3 regions of the Desulfosporosinus sp. FKA genome follow, and region 3 is predicted to be linked to each of the others. Evidence: riboswitches for the same ligand, from Rfam matches in the RefSeq annotation. Region 3 holds a riboswitch; each other region holds the start of a gene.
What was found. Region 3 has a riboswitch for cobalamin ahead of B5771_RS19110 (ABC transporter ATP-binding protein). Riboswitches for the same ligand answer to the same signal wherever they lie in the genome.
Positions count from the first base shown of each region.

Region 1 (5,850 bases), on a different contig from region 3:
ATATATGATGGAATAATAAAAGGCATAAGTATAAGAAGTTCTAAAAACCTCTTGCGTTTAATATTGGTATAGGCAATTAAAAATGAAAAGAAAGAACCAAACAATCCGGAGATAAGGGTTGAGGCAAGGACAATAACAAACGTATTTTTAACTGCCAGGATCGTTCTTTTATCTTGAAATAACAGGGTATAGTTTTTTATACTATAACCCTGTTGTACGGTAAAGCTCATGATTAAAAGGCGAAACACAGGCGCTATGAAAACAAAAGCCACGACAGCGTAGAGGATATAGTTAAGAATTTGTTCTTTGGTTATTCGTCCTTTTTTATGTTTTATAATCATTTGCGCGATTCCTATTGCATCAACTTACTAAACTTGGCTTTGTCAGCATCCCTTTGCTTGTACAATACAGAAACATCGTAGGAAAGATCTTTGATTTGATCAATGGATTTTAGGCCATTAGGTGCCTGCACTCCGGATTTAACGGGGGTATATCCGATATTTGCCGCAAGTTCCTGGCCTTTTTGGGAAAGTACAAAATTCACAAAAGCCTTAGCCAGGTCCGCATTTTTAGTCGTTTTTAATATACCAATCGGTTCTGTTACAGACAGTGACCCTTCCGCGGGATAGACAAAATCTACAGGAGCCCCTTGAGCCTTGGAACGGACAGCCATATAGTCGACGATAAGACCACAGGCCTTTTCTCCATTAACAACCGCTTTTTGGACGGTTCCATTTCCCTGGCCAACAACCAGCCCATTAGTTTTTAAGTCTTTTAAATATCCCCAGCCAAGTCCATTTGTACGAGCAATAACTCCGATGTTATAGGCGGCTGCGCCAGAATATAGGGGACTTGGCATCATAATATTGTTTTTAAGATTACTGTTTAAGAGATCCTGATAACTGTTAAGGGGCTGTTTTACCATGTTAGTATTATAGATAATTCCTGTTGTAATTACCTTTGTACCGGTATACATGTTGTCTTTATCGATGTATTCTTTTGGAATTCCCTTTAATTCCGGGGAAGCATATGACATAAGCATTCCTTGTTCCTTTAAGGATTCGAAGGTAACGCTGTCCGCAACAAGTAACACATCAGCTTGGACAGCGCCGGCCTTTTTTTCAGCCAATAATTTACTGACGACTTGCTCTGTTCCTGAGCGAAAAACGTTGACTTTAATATCAGGATATTCTTTATTGAATCCTTGGATCAATTTTTGGGCATCTGTTTCAGGCTGTGACGTATAAAGGGTTATACTTCCTGACTTATTCGTCTTAGCACTTGTAGTAGTAGTCCCGGAGGTTTGGCTCTGCCCGCAGCCGGCAGCCAGAACAGAAATCATACCGGTAACCATCAGACCCACTAATAGTTTTTTTAGTTTTATCACAATAATCATCCTTTCAATGCTTTAATAAATAGATAAATAACAAATTCAGGGTTATAATACTCCGTTTTCTTTAAGAAATTTAATGTTATCTTTTAATATCCAGAACTCATTATCGTCATCAAATCCTTCAATAACCAAGGGCAGCTTATAGTTACTCAACCTCGGCAATAGTTTATCTAATTTGTAGTCCCCCTTTCTTAACGGAGTATGGAGTATTTTACCTTTTCGATTACTTACATGTAGTTTGGATATTCTGTCCAAACTTGCTAAGGATGTAAATATTATTTCTTCCTGATCGCAATGGGCAATATCCAGAGTATAGAAAAATTCATTAAATAAATTTCCTGTCAGTTGTTTTAAAGCTTCGATGGAAACAACAAATTCTTTCTTGGCTTTTTCCATGATTTCCAGGGAAACATTGACATGACGTTCTTTTGCATACCTTGAGATTTCAACTAGAGAATTCCGTAGGCGTTCGTAATAAACTTCAGGCTCTGTATCTAGGGTTCTTTTTCCGGGATGCACAGTAATTTCAAATCCTCCTAATGTTGCTGTTAAATCAATTCCCTTTAGCGTCTCTCTAATTGAGGCTTCTCTTATCTCATCATTTAGGGATGCCAAATTCAGATCCCAACTAAAGCTATGTACCATAGTCTTGAGCGGATAAATACTAAGCATCTTTACAAAATCTTTTACAGAATATCCCTTGACAGCAAACTGCTGAGCCCAAAATTCAACTCCAGCAAAACCGTTTTCATAAGCTGTTCGAAAAAGATCTTCCAAAGAAGCAGGCCACATAAGTGTGGATGAAAAATATAGTTCTGGCATTGAATTATTTTCCTTTCTATTCTAAAACTGACTCGATTTTAGCATAGAAGTATTATGGTAGAATTACGGGATTGTAAATACTAAGTAAAACATTTCATAATAGCGAATTTGAAATATTAATTTCAGTTTTGACTGCTTTAAGTATATAATTCTAAAAGAGTGCTGCGAAACCTCAAAACGCGTTTGAGTCTCTCTCTCTCTATCTATTAATAATCTCTAAACTACGCAGGAGGAAAATACAATGTTGGACAATATATTTCAAGAAAATAAAAAACATTTCTCTAGCTCTGATCACCGTATTATGGATTGTTTATTGCGCAATAAAAACGAGCTCCAATATATCACCACTGAAGAATTGATCGTGAAATCAGGCATCAGTGCATCGACCGTTTCCCGCTTTTGGAAAAAGATTGGATTTAAGGATATAAAGGAATTTAAGAGATATTTGCGCGATAATATATGTTCAACACCTGCGTCCAAAATATCTGTTACACTCCGACAATGGAATGAGAAGGATTTTAACATTCATGATTTTATGTCACGGTATTATTATCATATTGAAAAGACTTTAGGAGAAGTGATGCCTGAAACTTTAAAAGAAGCGGCTGAATGCATAATTTCAGCACCCAAAATATATATATTTGCTCCAGATGGGTCGAGTGGCTTGGCTGAAATATTAATTTATCGTCTTAATCGCTTTGGTATTGAATTTCTTCTTCTCAAGGGCGGCTCTGCTCTTTATGAATCACTTGTTAATTTTTCCGCAAATGACCTCGTTATAATGTTCAGCTATTCCCGACTTTTATCTGAGGTAAAAATTCTCTTAAAGCACAGCAAAATAGCAGGTTACCACACTATTTTATTTACAGACTTAATGACCTCAGACTATCTGGAACTCGCCGACATAATTCTTTACAGTTATCGCGGAGAACCAAACGAGTATCATTCCATGATGTCACCTTTAGCGCTGCTTGATTTACTGATTTTAAAAATAGCACAACTGAAGGAGAACCCATTGGAAAAAATGAAGTATTTACAAGAACTTAGAGAAACGTATGGCAGCATTATTAAACGATAGCTTCAGAATGCCAATGCAGTTTTACTCACACCTTCTCCAAGTGAAACAATTTACACTTGACAGATTCTGTTTTCTTAAGTAATATCAACTGTAAATAAACATATTTTTACAGGTGCCCAATGAGGGAGAATAGGGAACCGGGTGCAAGTCCCGGACGGACCCGCCACTGTAATGGGGAGCTATTGCCGCAACCACTCCGTAGGGAGGAAGGGGGCAAGGAAGCTATGAACCAGAGTCAGGAGACCTGCCTGTAAATTCTATCTGTCGGCTTCGTGTTTAAGTCGATTTAGGTGAGGATGATGGAAAAATCCGCGCTCTTAGTGAGTTGCGGATTTTTTGTTTTAAACGGCTGCTAATTTTTAAAAGGTTACTGATTTCGAGGGAGGCGAAAAGAATGTTTCCGTGGGAACTTCATGACAAACCCCGTGACGAGTGTGGTGTTTTCGGTATTTACGCTCCAGGTAAGAGTGTTGCTCTGAAAACTTATTATGGACTTATTGCACTGCAGCATCGAGGAGAGGAAAGCGCAGGGATAGCCATTTCCGATGGGAAGGAACTTAGATTACATAAGAAAATGGGCTTGGTTACAGAAGTTTTTAATAAAGATCTTATTGAAAACTTAAAGGGAAATGCCGCCATTGGACATGTGAGATATTCAACCAGCTGTGATAGTTCGGAAGCAAACGCTCAACCTTTGGTTTATAAGGATGAACGGGGCAGTATCGCAGTAGCTCATAATGGCAACATAACCAATGCAAGTCAATTAAACAAGAGGTTGGCACCAGCGGGAGCAACTAAATCACTCAAGTTAGACAGTGCAGTTTTTTTGAGTTTTATAGAACATTACAGGAGTCTCCCGCTTAAGAAACTCTTGGAACGCTATCTGAATGACATATCAGGTTCCTACTCACTGGTCATGCTGACAGAAAACAGTCTAATCGGCTTGCGAGACCCCCATGGGATGCGCCCCTTATGCTTGGGTAAAATGAAAAATTCCGAAGTCGGTTATATGATAGCTTCGGAAACGTGCGCTATTGAGGCTGCAAACGGCGAAGTGATTCGGGAGATTAATCCCGGTGAGGGTGTGATAATCAACGAAGCGGGGATTGAGTTTATCCAAAACTGTTCGAGACGACGCCCATGCTTTTGCGTGTTTGAATACATTTATTTAGCACGTTCGGACAGTGTACTGGATGGCAGAACTGTGAATTCAGTCCGCAGAGATCTTGGCAGAGAGTTGGCCAGAGAGCATCCGATGGCTGGGGACGAAGTCATAGCCATTCCCGAGTCTGGTACGGCAATGGCTATGGGATACTCCGAGCAGCTTGGCCTGCCTTTCCGAGAAGGTTTGATTAGAAACAGGTACATGGGGAGGACGTTTATTAAACCTGAACAAACGGAACGAGAACGGGCTGTTAAGCTGAAATTTAATGTTCTTGGCGATGTGATTCGAGGGCAAAGGGTAGTTATTGTGGACGATTCCCTTGTTCGGGGAACCACCAGCCGCCAAATTGTCCAAATGTTCAGAGAAGCAGGCGCTAAAGAAGTGCATTTTCTGGCAGCGTCTCCGCCCTTACGCTTTCCTTGTTATTACGGTATCGATATTCCGTCCGTTGATGAGCTTGTTGCTGCGCAGCGGACTGTTGAAGAAGTTAGGCTTCAGATTGGAGCGGACAGCCTTTATTACCTTAGTCTGCCAGGAATGCTTCGAGTCCTGCAGCGGTCTGAAGAGCTTTGCACGGCGTGTTTTGATGGGGTATATCACGTGCCGGTTTTTAAACAGGAAACTGGTTAGATCGGCAAAGGGATTCAAAGAAAATCATTATATATTATCGGGAGGATGAGGAAGATAATGATGAGTTTGTTAACAAAAGCGCGTGAAGGAATAATAACACCTGAAATGGAGCAGGTGGCGGCTTGCGAAAACGTTGCACCGGAATTTATCAGGCAGGGAGTTGCTGAAGGAACTATTGTCATCCCTGGTAATATCAACCACAAGACTCTTGTTCCTGTAGGCATTGGGAAGGGACTGCGGACTAAGGTCAGTGCCAGTATCGGTCTTTACGGCAGCGAAGCCACCATAAGCGAAGAAATTGAAAAGGTCAAAACAGCCTTGGCAGCAGGTACGAATGCTCTCATGGATCTGAGTGTCAGCGGCGATATTGATACAATGCGTAAAGAAACCTTAAATTCTGCTTTCGTGCCGGTTGGAACACTGCCTGTTTATCAGGCAATAGCTGAAGCTGGGAAAAAGTACGGTTCGACTGTAAAAATGGATGTCGAGGAAATGTTTGAGGTCATTGAGAGGCATGCAGCCGATGGTGTTGATTTCCTGGCTTTGCACTGTGCAACGACTATGGAGGTTGTGGAACGGGCCAAGAAAGAAGGCCGCCTTGATCCCTTGGTAAGTTACGGAGGTACTCACTTAATCGGCTGGATGATTGCCAATCAATGTGAAAATCCTCTTTATGAACAATATGATCGGGTATTGGAAATTGCCAGGAAATATAACGCAACTCTCAGTCTGGCTGATGGGATGCGACCTGGTTGTCTGGCT
Region 1 is NZ_NAHZ01000023.1:14,023-19,872, reverse strand. It holds gene B5771_RS06840 (iron ABC transporter permease) at 1-341, opposite strand, end outside; gene B5771_RS06835 (ABC transporter substrate-binding protein) at 353-1,387, opposite strand; gene B5771_RS06830 (sugar phosphate isomerase/epimerase family protein) at 1,439-2,215, opposite strand; gene B5771_RS06825 (MurR/RpiR family transcriptional regulator) at 2,457-3,293, shown strand; cobalamin riboswitch at 3,387-3,560, shown strand; gene purF (amidophosphoribosyltransferase) at 3,688-5,088, shown strand; gene thiC (phosphomethylpyrimidine synthase ThiC) at 5,149-5,850, shown strand, end outside.
Region 1: it holds a riboswitch for cobalamin, as region 3 does, so the genes downstream of both, purF (amidophosphoribosyltransferase) here and B5771_RS19110 (ABC transporter ATP-binding protein) in region 3, are expected to answer to the same signal.

Region 2 (5,850 bases), on a different contig from region 3:
TGTGCTGCAGGTGCTGCCAAAGCAGCTTGTCTTCTCCTGCGTGGAGATTGTTTGCCGGAACGAATCGAGATACCTTTGCCCAATCAAGCACGTTTAGGGATGCCGATCCATTCCGGAAGCCTTGAAGATTCGAAGGCGACAGCAACTATTATCAAGGATGCCGGAGATGATGCCGATGTAACGGACGGCCTAGAGATTCGTGTCTTCGTACGCATGCTTGCGGCTCAAGGAGAGGTTCATATTCGGGGTGGACAAGGTGTGGGCACAGTTACTAAAAAAGGTTTGGATCAACCTGCAGGTGAAAAGGCTATTAACTCGGTCCCCAGACGAATGATACGCGAAGCAGTACGGGAAGTTTTTCCTCAGGAAGAACTTGAAATCACCATTGAAGTTCCGGGTGGTGAAGAGACTGCTAAACGCACTTTAAACCCCCGTCTGGGTATTGTGGGCGGGATTTCAATTCTGGGAACGAGTGGAATCGTTCGTCCCATGTCCGAAGAAGCCTTCAAAACCTCAATTTTACCGGAGTTAGACCAGGCAGTGGCCTACGGGCATAAAGCAATTGTTTTAACTCCAGGACATTATGGATTTCGTGTGGCGACAGAAGGCTTTGATGTTCCCACAGAAGCCGTTATTCAAATGAGCAATTTTGTCGGTTACCTTTTGGAAGAAGCTGTTTACCGGGGTATTGAAGATGTCGTTTTATTGGGCCACATCGGCAAATTGATTAAAGTTTCGGGAGGTATCTTCCACACACATAATCGTGTGGCTGATGCGCGGACGGAAATTTTACTGGCTCATGCTGCCCTCTCCGGAATTAAGGCCGAAACCTTAAGAGCATTGGCAGAGTTCCCCACAACGGAGGGAGCTGCTATAGAACTCTTAAACCTTGGTCACCAAGCATTGCTTCATCATTTAGCTCATCTGGCCAGCGAACGGGCACAAGCTTTTACGTTTGGCCGTCTTCGAGTGGGAGCCATCATGACCTTACTTAATGGTCAGCCCGTAGGCTGGGATATGAATGCTCGAGAGATCGTTGAAAAACAGCATTGGAACGCTGGTAAGATTTAAGGGCTTGAGAGTAAATACGTTTATCCAGTTTTTAAGACCCCCACTTCTTGTAAGTGGGGGTTGGTCCTGATGTTCAGTTTGAGCTGAACGAGTTCACTTTGTTAAGAGAAGCCCTAAAATCGTGTGCTCGATTTTAGGGCTTCTTGATTATTATGGAATCTACGTAAGGATTTGTGTATATTAGGGCAGTGTATCAATATCATCTTGAATTGAAGTTTCAACAGTTGGCGACTCAGAAGAGAACGTAACATCTTCAGCTTCGGATTCGGATTCTGAGTCCACCTGAATATCTACCGCAGAAGAGCGGGCAATGTCAATGGAATTTAATTTTTTGGGTTTCAAGTCCTGCCAGAGGACTTGAAGATCTTCTTTAATTTTCTTTCCCTTATCGAGCAGGTTAGAGCCTGTTTCTTTTAAAGCCTCTGTTTGCTGAACTGTGCAGTCTTGAACTTGTTCGGCAAGATTTCCTGCTTTTGTTTGAATATCCTTACGTAATGCTTCCCCGCTCTTTGGTGAGACCATTAAACCGACAAAGGCGCCGGCCACTCCGCCAACAAGCGCCGCTATGGCGACGGAGCCGATACTCGCAGTTTTTTTACCTTCGGGCATATTATCATAAACTCCTTTCTTTGCACGTTATGCAAAATATCTTATTCTTTAAGAGTCAGTGAAGTGCTAAATAAATTATGGTATAATACAGCAAAAATGGATAATAAGGGTATACCCTTAACAAGAGAATTTTTTTTAACTGCTTAAATTGGCTTAAAACTAATTGCTAACATTGCCTAATTAAGAAATAAACTATAAAATAGATTTTAATCAATGAAAATGGAAAAAATCAGTTTAAATTATTTTGAAAAGAGGAATTTTGCTAATACTTATAGAATACTCAGATAATCAGATGACATGACATAATAAAACATCTATTTAATGAAACATCATTTAGGGTTTATAATTTTATAACAAGTACTTAAGGCTCCTCAGTCAACGAGGATTTAAAAGGGGAAGCCGGTGAAAATCCGGCGCGGTCCCGCCACTGTGAACAAGGAGTTCTCTTCCATTCCTTTAACCGTTTTGAATAAAGGAAGAGGATGATGATTTGAAGTCAGAAAACCTTCCTTAAGTAATTCACGGTCCTACGAGCGATAGGAGATGTGTGTGTTTATTAAGGATAAACCATACGAGCCGCTCAGGCTCTTTTTTAATTGTCCCAAAGTTCCAAGGCAGGTTTTGGCCAAACGTTAGTCAACCATGGAAGAAGGGTAATCAATGTTAAAGGTAATTGGAATCGGGCCCGGAAGAACAGAATGGCTGCCGCCGGCCGTTAGAGATTTGGCTATGAACTGTGACGTTTTAATTGGAGGATCTAGAGCTCTCAAGCTTTTTCCTGATTTTTTGGGTGATCAACACTGTTTAATAGGAGACCTTAAGGCCAGCCTTGAGGTCATTAGAACGGCCTTATTGGCTAAGAAAGATATCGGCGTTCTTGTCTCGGGTGATCCAGGTTTTTTCAGCCTTTTGCCCAGATTAAAAAAAGAATTTCCCGGGGAGCAAATCGATGTTTACCCCGGTATCAGTTCTCTTCAATTTGCCTTTGCCCGGGCAGGACTCCCTTGGCAAGAGGCTGATTTTGTAAGTGTCCACGGACGAGATCTATCAGTACTTCCTACTCAAATAAGGCGTCTGACGGGAGTATTAACCGGAGGGTCGAACACTCCGCAAAGAGTCGCCCAATTTTATCTTGATCTTGGACAAAATCCAAATATTTCAGTAGGGAATGCATTGGCTTACCCCGAAGAGCTATGGCAAACTATGGATGCCAATCATTTGGCTCAAGAAGCTGCCCCCTTGAAGAATGCAATTCTTATTTTGCATCCGGAGCTGACTTCGCTGATCGACGATCAGGCAAAGAATTCAGCGAATAACGTACGCGGAGGACGAATAGGGATACCGGATCAGGAATTTTTGCGGGGAAACGTTCCTATGACCAAGTCAGAGATTCGAGTTCAAGTACTCGCTAAAGCTCAAATTACCAGATCTGACAGTATTGTTGATATTGGGGCGGGTACTGGGAGTATTAGTATTGAAGCTGCCGGCTTAGTTCCGGAGGGAGTTGTCTATGCTATTGAACATAATCCCGAAGCTCAAGCCTTGATTCTTGCTAATCAGGAGAAGTTTGGTGTTTCTAATCTTCGTTTGATTCCCGGAAGCGCACCCGATGTTTTTCCGGAACTTCCGCCGGTTAATGTCTGTATCATTGGAGGAAGTAAAGGGCGGCTGGAGGATATTTTATTAAACGTTCCGCTCCTTGAAGGGGGAAGGGTCGTCATTACAGCCGTCACCCTTGAAACCATGTCTCAGGGAGTAAAATTACTTTCAGAACTGGACTATCAGGATATTGATATTGTTTCTCTTCAAGCTGTCCGCTGGCAGCCTGTTCATCATCTGCATATGGCCCAAGCCTTAAATCCTGTCTTTATATTATCTGCACGAAAAGGGGTAAGATCATGACAACAACATGGGGTAAATTTTATGGAGTCGGAGTCGGGCCAGGTGATCCTCGCCTCTTAACTCTGCAAGCTGTTGAAGTCCTGCAAACAGTAGATTTGGTGGCTATTCCCAAATCGAAAATGGAGAGAGAAAGTGTTGCTTGGGACATTGCTAAAGTCCACTGTCCTGCTAATGCTCGTTTGCTGGAATTGGAAATGCCCATGACGGCTGATCAGGAAGTTTTAGCCAAGGCCTGGCGGGACGGAGCAGAAATGCTCTTACAGGAGCTGAAGCAGGGCAAATCAATCGCCTTTATTACGTTAGGCGATCCCTCCTTATATAGTACTTACAGTTATCTGCTGAACCTTCTCCAAGAGCAATTACCGTCCGAATTAATTACGACTGTTCCTGGTATTACAGCCATGGCAGCCGCGGCCGCGAAAATCAATTTGCCGCTTGCTACGGGAGATGAGCCCTTAGTGGTCCTGCCGAGTACGGAAGACGTTGGCCAATATCTTGATTTTCCCAATTTGGTATTGATGAAAGTTTCGCGCAGGCTTCCGGAAATTCTCAACCTTCTCCAAGAGCGAGATCGAAAAGCTGTTTTACTCACACGTTTAGGTCAGTCCGGGGAGCAAATCTGCTGGGAACCGAAACCGGAAGATTTCCAATCCACTAAGATCGATTACCTTAGTCTGCTCCTGGTGAAAAAGAATTTATTAGGGAGGGAAAACGGTGAGCGAAAATAAACCAAAGGGAGAAGTTATCTTTGTGGGTGCGGGTCCGGGAGATCCGGAACTGATCACCCTCAAAGGGTCCCGGGCTTTGGAGAGAGCAGATCGGGTCATTTACGCCGGCTCTTTAGTCAACCCGGATTTGCTTAAGCTCTGCCGGCCGGGAACGCCTTGCCACGACAGTGCCTCCTTGACTCTTGAAGAGGTGGCCGCATTAATGCTCGAAGGCACAAAAAAAGGAGAAACTATTGTACGTCTCCATACGGGAGACCCGAGCATGTACGGCGCAATCAAAGAACAATTCGATCGCTTAGACCAAGAAGAAATTTCTTATTCTGTGGTTCCGGGAGTCAGTTCAGTTTTTGCCGCTGCGGCGGCGGTCAAACGGGAGTTCACCCTGCCGGATATCAGTCAAACCTTGATTCTTACCCGTTTGGCCGGACGGACTCCCGTACCGGACCGGGAAGCCTTAACCCTTTTAGCGCAGCACCAATCCAGCATGGCGATTTTTCTAAGTGTACAAGATATGGGGTCTGTTGTTGAAGCCTTACTTGAGGGAGGGTACCCCGTTTCCACTCCCATCGCTGTGATTGCTAAAGCCAGCTGGCCGGATGAAGAAATAGTCGTTGGAACGTTGGAAACGATTGCCGATAAAGTAAATGCTGCCGGAATTCGCAAGCAAGCTCAAATTCTTGTGGGAGATTTTCTGGATCCGGCAGGAGGATATGCCCGTTCCAAGCTTTATGACCCAACGTTTACTCATGAATTCAGACAGGGAAAAGAGACGTGAAAATAGCGTTACTGGCTCTAACAGATCGAGGCTTGGCAACGGCCTTGCGCATTGGGGAGAATCTTCCTGCTTCAGCCCTATTGACCTTTTATCTGCATGAAAAAGCGCTCACAGTCAGCGCAGGAAAAATCCCCGAGATGATCCCAGTGCAATCCTTTCAGCATTTACGCGAACTCGTCCCAACGTTATGGCGGGATTGTTCAGTACTTATCTTCATCATGGCCTCGGGCATTGTGGTTCGGCAGATCGCCCCGCTCATCGACCGGAAGGACCGGGACCCCGCCGTACTGGTTTTAGACGAGGCAGGAAATTTCGTGATTCCCTTGCTTTCCGGTCATTTAGGGGGAGCGAACGCCTGGGCGAGAGACATCGCCCAGCATCTCCAAGCCCAGGCGGTTATTACCACGGCCACAGACGGCCGGGGAATTACGGCACCTGATGAATATGCTCGAAGGTTTGGCTGGAAGGTTGAACCAATTGACCATTTGCCCGTCGTTAACCGGTTGCTTTTGGAGCGAGGTTATCTTAATGTACTTAAACCAAATGATTTTTCGATTGATCAACGTTGGTTGGATGATCCTCACTATTGTTTTAGAGATTGTCTAAGAAGATTCGCTAAATCTACGATTGGGTCGGATAATCCTATAGATGCCAAGGATGTTAAGGACATTAAGGACATTAAGGATATTAAGGATATTAAGGATATTAAAAACGCTGAGGATGCTGAGGATACTGAGGATACTGGGGATACTGGGGATACTGAGG
Region 2 is NZ_NAHZ01000022.1:52,169-58,018, forward strand. It holds gene cbiD (cobalt-precorrin-5B (C(1))-methyltransferase CbiD) at 1-1,071, shown strand, start outside; gene B5771_RS06485 (YtxH domain-containing protein) at 1,252-1,680, opposite strand; cobalamin riboswitch at 2,028-2,208, shown strand; gene cbiE (precorrin-6y C5,15-methyltransferase (decarboxylating) subunit CbiE) at 2,341-3,582, shown strand; gene cobI (precorrin-2 C(20)-methyltransferase) at 3,579-4,310, shown strand; gene cobM (precorrin-4 C(11)-methyltransferase) at 4,297-5,085, shown strand; gene B5771_RS24715 (cobalamin biosynthesis protein) at 5,082-5,850, shown strand, end outside.
Region 2: it holds a riboswitch for cobalamin, as region 3 does, so the genes downstream of both, cbiE (precorrin-6y C5,15-methyltransferase (decarboxylating) subunit CbiE) here and B5771_RS19110 (ABC transporter ATP-binding protein) in region 3, are expected to answer to the same signal.

Region 3 (5,850 bases):
ATTCATCGTTGTCACCTACCTTGAAGAGACCGCGCAGTTCTTCTATGTCTGAATCATTAAACTTCTTACTTCCTAATAGTGATGCTACCAGTTTTTTGGCGCTGCCGGAGTACAAGCGGTCAATTAGGTTTTGCGTACTATATTCGTTGTATTCTGATTCGCTGACGACAGGCCTGTAATAATAGACTTCCTTTTTAACTGCCAGCACGACTCCTTTGTCGCATAAGCGGCGAAGAAGTGTCTTTATGGTGGAGGTCTCCCACTTACTTGTCTTCTCAAGCGTTTTTCTGATATCCGCCAGAGGAAGCTCTTCACCCGCTCCCCATAAAACACGCATAACTTCAACTTCCGACTCAGATATCTTTGAAGCCAATGATTTCATTACTGCACTCTCCTCGGGTTACAAATGTGACCTATAATTTATAGTCTACACATGTAACCTTGATCTGTCAATATATAGTTTTTTATCCAATCGTAAACTCCCACTTCAAGTGAGAGCAGTTCCTATATCTTGCTTCGGTTAGGTAGAGTCCCCCCACAAAAGCCTCGATGTTCAGCTTTAGCTCAACGAGTTCAGTAACAAATAGCAGCAACCAAAGAGGTCTGGTTATCTCAACCAGACCTCTCTCTATCTTCGAAATTGTAATTTGTTAATGCTTTCCAGATAGAAGCATTATTTATCAGGTGAGTGTAACCCCGAGAGCCCATAGGCCCTGTCCAGTGACCATGGATGGTTTTATAGGTCAATCTGGCTCGGAGGTTATAATTCTATTTTCCACATTGATCATACTTCTTTGCGCTAATCGTATTTGCGAAGACTATAAGTAATGAGTAAAGTTATATTAGTTTATGCTAGTCCTTTATCCATCTAATCACAGTAAGTCTCTTTGAAGGTGAACTTTTGCTTAGTTTTTTAGAGTAATGCTGATTTTTGTAAAGAACGATAAACGCTCTTCGTAAGGATTCCTGCTACGATGGTTCCGACTAAGGTAGTTAGCGCAGAAGACAAAATGGCAATTTTCCAATCAAGATGAAAGACATTTATCAAGCCTATCGCAACACAAAAGTTACCAATAACAGTACAACCTAACATAGCTATCAAATGATGACTTAGTTTTTTCATGGACAACTGAGAGGCAATTAATGAATACGCAATAGAACCTAGGGTATTTGCAAATAAGAAGAAAAATGCCAGGGGGGAATAAGCAGTTGCCATAGCTACAAAAGCTTCCACCAATCCGGCGATAATACCTGCCGGTTGTTTGTACATCAAAACTATTAAGCCCGTAAAAAATGCCCAGCTGGTTCCGTTAAGCAGCAAAAGGGTCGGATCTAAGATACCGTCGATTCGCCCTGTTACCTGGTCCATAATCAGAAATACAATACCGATAATAACAGCTCCCACAAGTGCTTTGGTGTCAGTCCTCAACAATTTTTCTTTCACTTTATTCTCCTCCTTAAATCATTAATTATGGTCTTAGATTAATGGCAACAGCCTTGTAATAATGCTGAGGCTTATTACCAAAAACATCGAGGCAATTAAGACAACATCGTAATACTTCAGGACAATTTCCGATGAAAACGTTCGGTTTTTACTCCGTCCGTAACCTCTTAACTCCATAGCTAAGGCTATTTCCGTTGAGCGACGAACAGCGCGATACAAAAAGGGCAGGAATGTTGGAATAATTGCTTTCAGATCATCCCAAACGCTATCCATTTTAAGGCCCCTGGTTCGCTGGCTGTCGATAATCGACTGGTATTCTTCTTTCATAAGGGGCAAAAAACGAACACCTAATCCCACCAGCATGGCAAAACGATAAGGAATTCTAAATTTTATGAGCATCAGGGTAAAGTCTTGAGCTGAAGCAGAGGTAAAGAACTGTAGACTGGCATAGAAAATAAGTGTCGCTTTCAGTATGCCGGTAATCGCCAGCGGCAGAGCATCACTGTAGATTTTAAAGATACCCCATTGATAGACCAAAGTACCTTCCCGGCAAAACAGCAACTGAATAATCAAGATCTGAAGTCCCAAAAGCAAAAGAATGATGACCATAGCCTTAGAGTGTTTAAATGAACCACTTAGAATTAACGAGGAAATAATACATCCCAGTAAAGTGATTCCTAATTGAGCAGCAGTTTGACTTAACAATGAAAAGTAAATCATCAAACTATACCAAACAAGCTTAGTACGGGGATCAAACTTCGGAAGTGCCAGTGTCATCATAAACCTCCTTGAAAGTAACAGTGTTTGGGAAATTCAGGCCAATAGCTTTCAGTTCCTCACAATGTCGCTGTATGTCTTTTGTCTCAATATCCAGCCTGATGCGATGCTTATATAAGGCAACTAAGCGGTTTGAATAGTCTTTTGCCATGGCCAGATCATGGGTAATCAACAGAATGGTTTTGCCGTTATTCGCTAAGTCATAGAGTTTCTCCATGATCATGTAACCTTGGTTCTCATCCAGGCCAGATGTAGGCTCATCAGTAATAATGAACTCCGGATCACCGGCAAGTATCGAGGCTAATGCCAGAAGTTGACGCTGACCACGGCTTAGACGCTGGGGATGCATTTCCTTGTAATCCGCCAGTCCTACGAATTGCAAACATTCATCAACTTTCTGATTTAGATTATCATTTCGTTCACCCCTTAGCTTTAAGGAAAAGCCCACCTCTTCCTCCACTGTGCTGGCAAAGATCTGATGGTCTGGGTTTTGAAATAAAAATCCGACACGTGCCAAAATCTTGCTCAAGTTTCTTTTAGCAATTATCTGATCAAACAAGCGAATTTCACCCATAGCAGGCTTTAGCAAACCGATAAGCAATTTCGCCAACGTCGATTTGCCTGAACCATTTAAACCGACGACTGATAAAAAATCGCCCCTATAAACTTCTAAATTAATTTCTTCACAACCAGGCAATTGATTATTGTACAGAAAAGAAACATTACTGATTTTAGCTATGCTCTCCCTGGGTTTATTACTGTCAAGAGTATAATGCCTGCTATCTCTGAGCAGTTCTTTCCGGTACTTGATTTGGGCCCAGTAATATTCCCTGGGTGAGTAAGCTTTACTAATTTCACCGTCTTTAAGCATTAAAACTCTGTTAGCATAATTAAGCACTTCTTCAATCCGGTCCATAACCAAAACTATCGTGAGATTCTGAGTTTCATTTAACTCCCCCAGCCTCTTATATATCTCCTGGCGGCCTTGTGGGTCCAGTTCGGCAGTCGGTTGATCAAGAATTAGAATCGGAACTTTGAGGGCTAATACTCCCGCTAAAACAACGCGCTGGGCCTGCCCGCCTGAAAGAGACGAAGTTTGTCTTTCTTCGTAACCACGCAAGCCCACAAACTCCAGCGCATTTTTTACAACCTGCTCAATTTGTGCAGAAGGAAGTTCTTGATTTTCGAGTCCGAAGGCAACGTTCTCGTAGACATCTAAACTAATGATTTGATTATCGGGCTCCTGCATCATGTATCCCATATAGTCCGACATTCTATTGAGAGGCATTTCTTTAATATCTTGCCCCATAATTGTTACGGTTCCTGTTAATTCTGCGTTATGGTAATGAGGAATCGCACCTGTTATGACGTGTAATAATGCTGATTTTCCCGAGGCCACCCCCCCGGTAATGACGATGAAATCTCCTTGCTTAATTTCTAAATTAATGTTTTTAAGTACCGGCTTCTCATTATTCGGAAACTTGAGTTTCTCAATTCTAATTTTGGCAATTACTTCCATAGCAATCTCCCCGTAATTTTGACTAAGAACAAAAAAGTTCTAGCTTAAAAAAAGCTAGAACTTTACCTTTGTCCTCTTTGCATTATTTTATAGGCAGGTCTCCTGACTTATAGACTCAAATGTACGCCTTCCCAGTTACCCAGTGGCATATGTACATTTTCAACGTCTAACTACAGTGGTGGGTCCGTCCAGGATTTTTACCTGGTTCCCTATTATCCTCGATTTGAGGCACCTATAAAAAATTTTTTATTTAATTGTGTTAACTATAAGAATAATAAAATAGTTTGTTTAGTTTGTCAAATGAATTTATTGACTTCTAGAAGCCTCAATTAGGCAATTCACTTCGCAAAAGAGACACAGGGGGACGGTTCCTCTGTGTCAACATCTAAGCCTTTCGGACAATGTGGAAAGAAAGCCATAGCTGAAGCCTATATTTAATCTAAACTCGCTCTCCTCGCTTACGCTTCTCTGTCGAATCACTTGTATCTCCCCTCGTTTCACCTTCTAAAAGTAAGCAGTGATAGCGGTTATGATGCCTCTGCTGGCTCCGAACAGTGGCGTGACCGTCCACTCTCAATTAGGTTTCTGTGCAAAATCAATATTTAGCTTTCAGTTCCATTTGCCTGTATTTTTGACACTCCCACGGCTAAAGCCGATGGGATTCTTGGGTGATTAAACCGAAGTACATTTCTGCTATCGGAGTATGACCCCAAGTTCAGGGCTATGCCATTAGCCCGTCCTAGAGCAGTACACAATGGTACTCTAGGCTGATAGCCTGTTACCAGCTACCACAGTTTCTTTGAAAACGATCGTTTTAACGTCTTTTTTCTTGACGACACATAGAGTTTTACCTGATAGACGCATTAGCTATCAGAACCTCTTACTCTATCCAGTTTTCAAAGATCAAACTAATACTAGTTTATCATAGTGCTAAGACATTTACATTTACATGAAATTACGAAGCCGCCTTCATCCCACGATTAAAACCGTGGGCTTTTGGCTACGTTTCTGTAATTTACGCCCCCTTAATTCCGAGAGACTGTAGTATACAACACATTTTAATGGGTTAAACGGATAAATTTAGATAATCTGATCGAGCTCAGCTTTGCCTCGCATCGCATCGGGAACGGAGCCTCATCGAATTCTACATAATCATTTAAGCCGACGATAGCGATTAGCTTTTCGAATTTAACATAATTAACCACACCCACGTCATCCAGATCAATCTCAATCCTCATTAATTTTCTTTCCACGTTATTTACTTCTCAAACATCATCAACAAATCCACTTCCAACCCCTCCAAAACCTCTATCCGCACGCTACCCGTCTTATCGTAAATCTTAGCTCGCTCATAGTTTCCATAAGTATTTAATCGATAAGCCATCATAACTTGATCTATCGGCTGAACAATCCAATACTCTTTAACTCCAAACTTCTCATAGAGTTCTAATTTGCGTATGTAATCCATTGAAGCTGTTGAAGGGGAGACCACTTCAACAATAAGGTCCGGACTTCCGTTACATCCCCTGTCATCCAACTTCGAAGGATCACAAACGATGACTAAATCCGGTTGAACAACGGTAGTTATTTCTTCATCCTTGTTTTCATCTTTTTCCTTTAAGCGAACATCAAAGGGTGCAATATAAACATCACAATTCTTATCTTGCAAATAACCTTTAATTTGAAAAAACAAATTTCCTAATACTTTTTGATGAAGTCGAGAAGGTGCCGGAGTCATTGCATAAATTTGCCCTTCAATTAACTCAATTCGATCATCAGACCAATTTAAATAATCTTTATAGTTGTAAATTTTATTTTGCTGATTCGCTATATTCACCACAATAGCAATCCTCCTTAAATCACACTGACAAAATCCAACTGACCTAATCCAAACAAATTATTTTTACCTGCTCCAACCCATCTTCCGAACTCCAGAAGTAGAGACTATCGTAACGCCCAGTACCCTAAACATTAATTCACTCTCCAACTTTTACCACCAACCCATATCTTCTCCAATTTTCTTTAATTTCCTTCTATGTTGCTTTTATTTCACACTCAACTCCAGCTTAGGATCAGTACCCATAGTATTAGATTCCAATTCATCCCATAA
Region 3 is NZ_NAHZ01000032.1:470,420-476,269, forward strand. It holds gene B5771_RS19090 (M56 family metallopeptidase) at 1-6, opposite strand, end outside; gene B5771_RS19095 (BlaI/MecI/CopY family transcriptional regulator) at 1-382, opposite strand, end outside; gene B5771_RS19100 (hypothetical protein) at 914-1,444, opposite strand; gene B5771_RS19105 (energy-coupling factor transporter transmembrane component T) at 1,478-2,221, opposite strand; gene B5771_RS19110 (ABC transporter ATP-binding protein) at 2,196-3,740, opposite strand; cobalamin riboswitch at 3,815-3,991, opposite strand; gene B5771_RS19115 (hypothetical protein) at 4,799-4,993, opposite strand; gene B5771_RS19120 (Uma2 family endonuclease) at 4,999-5,580, opposite strand.